One region of the Pantoea sp. R13S299 genome, then DNA from elsewhere that is predicted to be linked to it. Evidence: predicted binding sites of a transcription regulator. Region 1 holds the regulator's gene; the other holds the start of a gene.

Evidence for each region. The regulator Fur, encoded in region 1, represses iron uptake genes when iron is present. The targets are predictions, from matches to a motif close to ATAATAATGAGAACNACTATCAA.
Region 2: the regulator Fur is predicted to act here: its motif matches at 1,674-1,696, upstream of ACN1CO_RS18185 (TonB-dependent receptor domain-containing protein).

Annotation. Positions count from the first base shown of each region.
Region 1 is NZ_JBLYEF010000001.1:283,098-287,605, reverse strand. Features, by position in the region: gene ybfE (LexA regulated protein) at 61-336, shown strand; gene fldA (flavodoxin FldA) at 469-999, shown strand; gene fur (ferric iron uptake transcriptional regulator) at 1,346-1,789, shown strand; gene ACN1CO_RS01450 (hypothetical protein) at 1,856-2,251, opposite strand; gene glnS (glutamine--tRNA ligase) at 2,486-4,153, opposite strand; gene nagE (N-acetylglucosamine-specific PTS transporter subunit IIBC) at 4,306-4,508, opposite strand, start outside.
Region 2 is NZ_JBLYEF010000004.1:243,456-247,963, reverse strand. Features, by position in the region: gene ACN1CO_RS18185 (TonB-dependent receptor domain-containing protein) at 1-1,545, opposite strand, end outside; gene ACN1CO_RS18180 (SelT/SelW/SelH family protein) at 1,785-2,081, shown strand; gene ACN1CO_RS18175 (PadR family transcriptional regulator) at 2,082-2,621, opposite strand; gene ACN1CO_RS18170 (siderophore-interacting protein) at 2,694-3,476, opposite strand; gene ACN1CO_RS18165 (hypothetical protein) at 3,802-3,996, opposite strand; gene ACN1CO_RS18160 (helix-turn-helix domain-containing protein) at 4,215-4,508, opposite strand, start outside.

The DNA.
Region 1 (4,508 bases):
ATAATTTATAATCTGCGCGGTGAGAGTCTGGCGCCCGCCCTCATTCAGTTTTACTAAGCCATGGCAAAAGAACAGACTGACCGCACGACGCTCGATCTCTTTGCTGATGAGCGCCGCCCTGGTCGACCCAAAACCAGTCCGCTTTCGCGTGATGAACAGCTGCGCATCAACAAGCGCAATCAGCTTAAACGTGACAAAGGACGCGGGCTTCGTCGTGTCGAACTGAAAATGAACAGTGAAGCCGTCGATGCACTCAACACGCTGGCAGAACAGCGTAATCTCAGCCGCAGCGAACTGATTGAACAGATGCTGCTGGCGCAGCTCAAACTGGATTGATGCGGGCAAACCGCACGCAGGAGCAAATGTCGGGGCTTTAACCGTTCACCGGTTTTCCCTCGTCTGCTATCATTCGCTGAATTGTGCTGCGGCACACATCTCATCATCAGGATTTAAGAGGTTATTTTACTCATGGCACTCGTAGGCATCTTCTTTGGCAGCGATACCGGCAATACCGAAAACATTGCAAAAATGATCCAGAAACAGCTGGGTACTGACGTTGCAGAAGTGCATGACATCGCGAAAAGCACAAAAGAAGATCTGGAAGCGTTCGATATCCTGCTGCTGGGCATTCCGACCTGGTACTACGGTGAAGCGCAGTGCGACTGGGATGACTTTTTCCCGACGCTGGAAGAGATCGATTTTAACGGCAAGCTGGTTGCGCTGTTTGGCTGTGGCGATCAGGAAGATTACGCAGAGTATTTCTGTGATGCGATGGGCACGATCCGTGACATCATTGAGCCGCACGGTGCCGTGATTGTCGGTCACTGGCCAACGGAAGGTTACCACTTCGAAGCCTCAAAAGGGCTGGCCGATGATACTCACTTCCTGGGCCTGGCCATTGACGAAGATCGTCAGCCAGAACTGACTAACCAGCGTGTAGAACAGTGGGTTAAGCAGATCTTTGATGAGCTGCAGCTGAAAGAGATCATCGAAGCCTGATCCTGTCCGACTCAATGTGAGCGCCAGCTCACATTGAGGCAATGGAAATTCCTATAGAAATAATAGCCACATTTTTTTAACTTTCTCCGTTTAATCTGTAGAATACCCGCATCGATCTTCCGCTTATTTTCTCAGCGGCAAGACTAAGCGATGTACAAACAGACATCTGCCAGAATCCTCCCCGGCCCGGTGACCTCTCCCCAATAGCCCATGATGATTCAGGCACGCCCTCTGGTTTTCATTTCATCGCTTCAGTTCTATAATGAGACGCAAATGAGAATGAGTGTAGATCGACATTCAAGGCGACAAGCCACAAAGTGAATATTAGTAACAGGACAAAATCCGCATGACTGACAACAACACCGCATTAAAAAAGGCTGGCCTGAAAGTGACACTGCCCAGACTGAAAATTCTGGAAGTGCTTCAGGAACCTGAGTGCCATCACGTCAGTGCGGAAGATTTGTACAAACGCCTGATTGATATCGGCGAAGAGATTGGCCTGGCGACCGTTTACCGTGTTCTGAACCAGTTTGATGATGCCGGCATTGTCACACGCCACAACTTTGAAGGCGGCAAATCTGTCTTCGAACTGACGCAGCAGCATCACCACGATCACCTGATCTGCCTGGATTGCGGCAAGGTTATCGAGTTCAGCGATGAGTCGATCGAAACGCGTCAGCGTGAAATCGCGACCCGTCATGGCATCAAGCTGACCAACCACAGCCTCTATCTCTATGGACACTGCACACTGGGCGATTGCCGGGAAAATGAAACCCTGCACGACCAGTAACGTGCCCTGAAATGAAAAAACCGGTGAATTCACCGGTTTTTTTTGTCTGTTTTCTGCTGTTACGCGTCAGGCAACCAGCGTCTCCTGCAGATAACGCCAGCGCGGAATGGAGCTACTGCAATCCAGTATCGCCAGCGAGATGCGGCTATGGTTGTTGCCATTTATCATCTGCATTTCGCGATACTGCACGGTGATCTCTTTATCATGATGAGAGAGGATCACATGTTCGCAGGTGGCAATGCGCATCCCTTCGCGTTGTCCCTGCAACTGTCGGAAAAGATCTTCAACTTCGTTCAGATTGTACTCTTTGCCCTTCGGGGTCACCATGCGGAAGTCAGGATGAAAATAGGACATCAGCAGCTCGAAACTGTCGTCAGATCCGGCAGGCTGATTAAAAATACGTTCAATGAGCTGATGTAAAACGACAACACTGTTTCTGGCTTCCTGAGCGAGAACGGTCATTTTTTTTCCTTCTGTAACCCGCTGTACAACCTCTGAGAGCGCATAGCCTACCTGAAAGCGAATAATTCACATCCGGAAATTGATTAATTTTTTTAAACTCAGATTACTCTCACAATGCGGGATTTAACAGGTTGCAGTTAGTGCAGAATAAACATCGGCAATGGCAAAAATCGGGGCAATAAAAAAGGGCGATAAATCGCCCTTTTGTCATTTTATGAGGTCAGCGGAAAAAAATTATTCGCCGGTTTTCGTCCAGGTATCACGAAGACCGACGGTGCGGTTAAACACCAGCTGTGACGGCTTAGAGTAAACGCTGTCGGCGCAGAAATAACCTTCACGTTCGAACTGGAACGGGGTGGTCGATTCTACATCGCGCAGGCCCGGTTCGACAAAGCCCTGTTTGATTGCCAGAGACTCAGGGTTGATCACCGCCAGGAAGTCCTCTGCCGCGCCTGGATTTGGCACGCTGAACAGACGGTCATACAGACGGAATTCAGCAGGCTGCGCATGATCGGCAGACACCCAATGAATCACCCCTTTCACCTTGCGACCATCGGCCGGATCTTTGCTCAGCGTATCAACATCGCTGGTGCAATAGATGCAGGTAATGTTGCCCGCTTCATCTTTAGCGATACGCTCAGCACGGATCACATAGGCGTTGCGCAGGCGAACTTCTTTGCCCAGCACCAGACGCTTATATTGCTTGTTCGCCTCTTCACGGAAATCTGCACGATCGATCCAGATCTCACGGCTGAACGGCACTTCACGCGTGCCCATCTCAGGCTTGCCCGGATGATTTGGCATGGTGATGATTTCGCTGTGACCGGCCGGCAGGTTTTCGATGACCACTTTAAGCGGATCCAGCACTGCCATGGCGCGTGGCGCATTCTCATTCAGGTCATCACGGATACAGGACTCCAGCGAGGCCATCTCCACAATGTTGTCCTGCTTGGTCACGCCGATACGACGGCAGAACTCACGGATAGACGCTGCGGTGTAACCACGACGGCGCAGACCTGAAACGGTCAGCATACGCGGATCATCCCAGCCTTCTACGTGCTTCTCGGTCACCAGCTGAGTGAGTTTGCGTTTCGACATCACCGCATACTCCAGATTCAGGCGCGAGAACTCATACTGCCGCGGATGAACCGGAATGGTGATGTTATCCAGCACCCAGTCATAGAGACGTCGGTTGTCCTGGAACTCCAGCGTACACAGTGAGTGCGTAATGCCTTCCAGCGCATCGGAGATGCAGTGGGTGAAGTCATACATCGGATAGATGCACCACTTGTTGCCCGTCTGGTGGTGTTCCGCGAACTTGATGCGGTAAAGCACCGGATCGCGCATCACGATGAAATTAGAGGCCATGTCGATTTTAGCACGCAGACAGGCAGTGCCTTCGGCGAACTCACCGTTACGCATCTTCTCAAACAGCGCCAGGTTCTCTTCAACGCTGCGATCGCGATAAGGGCTGTTTTTACCCGGCTCTTTCAGGGTGCCGCGATATTCGCGAATCTGATCCGGACTCAGCTCATCAACATAGGCCAGACCTTTAGAAATCAGCTCGATGGCATAATGATAAAGCTGATCAAAATAGTTTGATGAGTAACAGACCTCACCGCTCCACTCAAAACCCAGCCACTGGACGTCACGCTTGATGGATTCAACGAATTCCAGATCCTCTTTAACCGGATTGGTATCGTCGAAACGCAGGTTGCATTGCCCCTGATAATCCTGGGCGATGCCAAAATTCAGACAGATCGATTTCGCATGACCAATATGCAGATAGCCATTGGGCTCTGGCGGGAAACGGGTATGCACGCTGTTGTGCTTACCGCTCGCCAAATCTTCGTCAATGATCTGACGAATAAAGTTAGTTGGGCGGGCTTCAGCCTCACTCATCTCAAAAATCCTCAATACGAATAACGGGTGATTTGTACCACGAAGTAACGGAGTATGATCCACAAAGCGTCTGAGGGAAACAACCGTTTGTTAAGCCTTTAAAACAAAAAAGGCAGGAATCGCTTCCTGCCTGTGGGGTTCTGTTGCGGGGATTAGCCTTTCACTTCATACAGCGGGGTTTCACCTGCTACCACCTGGCCGCGAGCCAGTAACGTCAGCCCGGCGAAATCATCGCTGTTGCTGACCACGACCGGACTCACCATTGAGCGGGCGTTCGCGTTCAGGAATTCAAGGTCCATTTCCAGCACAGGCTGACCGGCGACCACGGTGGCCCCCTCTTCAACCAGACGGGTAA
Region 2 (4,508 bases), on a different contig from region 1:
GGGGAACTGCGCGCCACGGGTATATTGCAGATACGTCATCAGCTTCGGCGTCAGATCGTACTGGAAGGCGATCGACGGCAATATCTGAGTGTCGCTGTTTGGCGAACCGTAGAGCGCAGAGACTTCGCTGGCGTCGAGCACACTACTGTTGGTGGTCAGCGTCGCCACATCACGCGGTCGGGTATTCTGGTACGCCACGCGCACGCCCGGCACGATAGCCGCACGGTGCCCGTCAGCATCAAAGCTGATGGTGTCCTGCAGATAACCGCCCACGGTATAGCTGCGGCTGTTAGCCTGCGGCTGCATGATCTCAGCAAAAGCACTGGCGGGCGGTGCCTGGCGGAAAGGTCGTTCAGTATCGACCAGACGCGCATTCAGCCCGGCGCTCAGTTCATGTCGCCCGATGCTTTTAAGCGCGCGAGTGTCAAAACCGTAGCTGTCGCTATTGTAGTCGGAGTAGACGGTTTGCCAGGCGGTGGCGCTTGACGGCATAAAGGTGTTGTCATGTGCCTGGGTTTGCTGCCAGTAAACGCGGGTCGTCAGACTGTCGATCAGGTCATTATACGGCGTGTACTCATCCGCAAGGCTAATGCCCCAGCGCCGGGTATCGCTCTGCTGCTGTGCCGTTCCCCAGACGGTATTGCCTGATGTGCTCCAGCTGTCGTAATGGCTGTGGTTGGTTTTGTGATAGTAATCGACCGTCGCGCTGAACTTGTGAACATCATTGGGCTGCCAGATGCCGGAGGTCATAAAGGCGTCGGAGTGCCAGTTGGCCGGATAAGCATCAAGCGTGTCACTGTTATTGCGGGCCTGCTGTCCGTCACGACGACTGTAAACAAAGATCCCCCGTAGCGTATCGTCACCTGCTGCCGCAGTCATGCCGTTGTGCCAGCTGCGGCTGGATGAGTCGTAGTCGCTTTGATAACCGAAATAAGTGGTTTTACCGGGATGCAGATAGTCGTCCGGGGATTTGTTACGGAACGAGACATTGCCGCCAAGCGACGTGTTGGACTGATCCACTGCTGTGGCGCCCTTTTCTATCTCAATGCGGCCAAACATATAAGGATCGATGTAATCGCGGCCAATCCCAAAGCTGTCGAGACCGGCGCGTCCCACATAGCTGCGGCCGGTGGCCTGTGGCAATGGAATGCCATCCACATCCAGACCCACGCGGTTGCTCTCCAGACCACGAATGTTGTAGCCGGTATAACCCGCCCGATCAAAGCCGCTTTTACCCGCCGAGGAACCACCACTGGTGCCGGTAGCGCTGATCAACGGTTCATAGCGCATGATCGATCCGAAGTCGGTGGCGCCACGTTGCTGCAGATCGCTGGCAGAGAGCGTAGTCTTGCTGCCTGCCGTTTTTTTGATTTCCGGCGACATCACAGTCATTACCGGCTCGGCACTGCTGTCCTGGCGGTCGGAAAGTTTCTGCGGGACAGATTCACTGCGCGCGGCATACGTGCAGGGGGTTGTGATGAATGTGGCGAACAACGCCAGTTGAGACAGACGCGTTTGCGTCAATCTCCGAAAACGTGGTGACATAGGCGCGAATTACCTGATTAATTGTTAGTATTCGCTCACTTGCTTGCTGCTATATAAAAACGGCCCTGCATAAAAGCCGTAAAAAGTCAGAACATCTTGCGGGTGTAATCATTATTGCCGGGAATCTAATGCAAGTGATAATCATTATCAATCTTATTTACATTAACCTTACAGACCACAGCGCACACTTTTTTAACCTGAATGCACTGGCATTTATCAACACGTAAAGGAATAGAGTTATGGCGCAAAAACCTGTGGTTGTTATTCACTACTGTATGCAATGCAACTGGCTGATGCGATCAGCGTGGATGGCACAGGAACTTCTGCATACTTTCGCTGAGGATCTGGCGGAGGTGACGCTGAAACCAGGCACCGGCGGTATCTTTGAGATTACGCTGGATGAGCATCTGCTGTGGGAACGTAAGCGCGATGGTGGCTTCCCGGATGCGACCACGCTGAAACAGCGCGTGCGCGACATCTGTTTCCCGGATCGTACCCTGGGCCACATCGACAAAAACAAAGCTGAAATCAGCTGATTAACTGTCGGTGATTTTTTCAGCCGCGTCGTGCAGCGCCTTAATCAGCGTCTGCAGCGCGGCTTCTGAGATATCTTCCTGCGCCAGCCGCCGGTTCAGCGCGACCTTCAGTCCATGAATCGCCTGTTCAACAGCAGGAATGTTGCGGTTATTGACCAGAATCGCCAGCGTAGAGAGCCGAGTTATCAGGCTGGTCACCGTTTCCAGGTTTTCTGCCAGTTGCGCCTCTCCCGTTGCGGTCAGACGGTAGGCTTTACGCGCTGCCTGCGCATCCACCACCTCAATCGCCTCCATCTCTTCCAGCAGCGTCAGATTGGGGTAGATGATCCCCGGACTGGGTGAATACTCTCCCTTCGACAGCTCCTCAACCGACTTGATTAGCTCATAGCCGTGCGCCGCATTCTGCGCCAGGAAATGGAGCATCAGCAGGCGGATCTCACTCGCTTCCAGCATCTTTTCACGACGTTTTCGTCGTCCGCCGCAGCCGCCTGCGCGCGCGCTCTGATCGTCAGATGATGTGGAAGTCGGATGCTGTTTCATAGCCTGCCCTGCGGAAAAAAAGTCGGATTGATGGTAGTCCGCCGTCTGGTAAAACTCAATTGCCAAAGGCGCTTACTTCTGATGCCAGTAGGCTACCGCGCGAACAAAATCACTGCTGAGGCCGCGCTGCACCTGGAAGTAGTCAGACAGCGCTTTGACAAACTCACCTTCGCCGGTCAGCCAGATAAAGTAATCTTCCGCCGGAAGTGCGAGCTGATCCAGCCGGGCAATCAGCTGGCTGAGTTGCGCTTTCTGCATCTGACCACTGCCCAGCCAGTTTGTCGTTACGCCAGTCGTATCCGATAAATAGTCGCAGCCCGTCGCTTCATCGGTAAAGGCATAGAGATGCAGCGACTGCGCCCTTGCGTCACGCTGACGGCGTGCAAAGGCTGGCAACCCGGTTTCATCACAGACATAAAGCTGGAACGCATAATCGGTCGGCACCACCAGCGAACCGCGTGGCCCACCGATAATCAGTTTATCGCCTGCCTGCGCCTGCGTTGCCCAGTCACTCGCTACGCCCTGCTGATGAATATAGAAATCGAGGGTCAGTGAAGAGACACCATCGAACGCCAGCGGCGTGTAGTCACGTGCCTGCGGACGCAGACCTTCAGGCCAGACAATTCCCGCGTCGGTTATCTGCGGCAGAGCCAGTGTTTCACCTTCCGAAGAAGGGAAAAATACCTTGATGTGGTCATCAAAGCCTGGCGATGTGAAGCCCGCCAGATCGCTGCCGCTGAAACTGATGCGCCAGAATTTACCGGCAACGTTGGTTTTACTGACGACCTGGATATGGCGGAAACGCAGTTCATTACGGACGCGCTGGGGTAAGCGCTGATTAGCTGATGCAGTCAAAATATCTCTCCTCAATCGGGATCGATGCCCGTGATTCAGGGGCATGCTCACTGTCATAAAACTGTAATGGAATAACAATCATTCTCATCTCAAGCCGGGAGATTAGCTATGATATATCTTGAGCACAAGAACGAAAAATGCGATCAGGCGGCTTAAGATATATTTTATAGAGTTACAGATGTGGGTATGGCAGGCGTGAGGCGGCCCTGAAAATGTTCAGAGAGAGGTATTAGCGGGTTGTTGAGGCAGGCAGATCAGGTTAAGGCTGGCCGGCTCCTGACGAGCCGGTCATAGTGCGCCGCCGGGTCTGGCAGCGCATCAGCACTTACAGCGTGTCGTTGAATCCGGAGAGGGAAGCGTTACTGCTGGTGTGTTCCGGCAGCTCACCGTCACCCAGAATTTCATGCTGAGAAGTCTGAGAGTGCGGATGAAGTCCGGCGGGCGGTGAGAAAGGCTCAGCCTGCTGCGCCATTGCCATAACAGGCAATGCCAGAATCAGTGAAATCATTAAGCGTCGCATAGTTGTCTTCGTTTGTCGTTTTGGCCGGAAAAGGCCTGAAATGCAGATGAATGTTCCAGCCCCATCACAGATGCACGATGATTCAGGTATGACGGGGTTTCGGTGGAGGATTTTACGCCAGAATGGCGAGTTAGTTTATAGAATCGTGCGGTTTGTCACAGTTTACCGCACGAATTATGCATTGTGAGGGCACGTAGCTGCGCGCCCTGCCCTGCTGGCTACGCCTGCATCACCGGAATAGAAAAAACGCCGCTCAGCCAGTCGGACTTACACTGTGCAAAGTCGAGACGCAGCAGATCTTTGCCCGGACGACGGGAGACCCCCAGCGCGGGCAGATGCTGGTAATAGATATCTTCGATAAAGCGCGTCAGCTGCTCTGGCTTGCCGCTCCAGCGAATCGACGCATAGAGGCCCGGCACTTCACTCCAGTTGTCGGTGTGGTCACCCAGCAGGCCGGCATATTGCGGCTCCAGCGCCTGAAACAGGCTGATATTCTGCTGGTCAGCCGAACT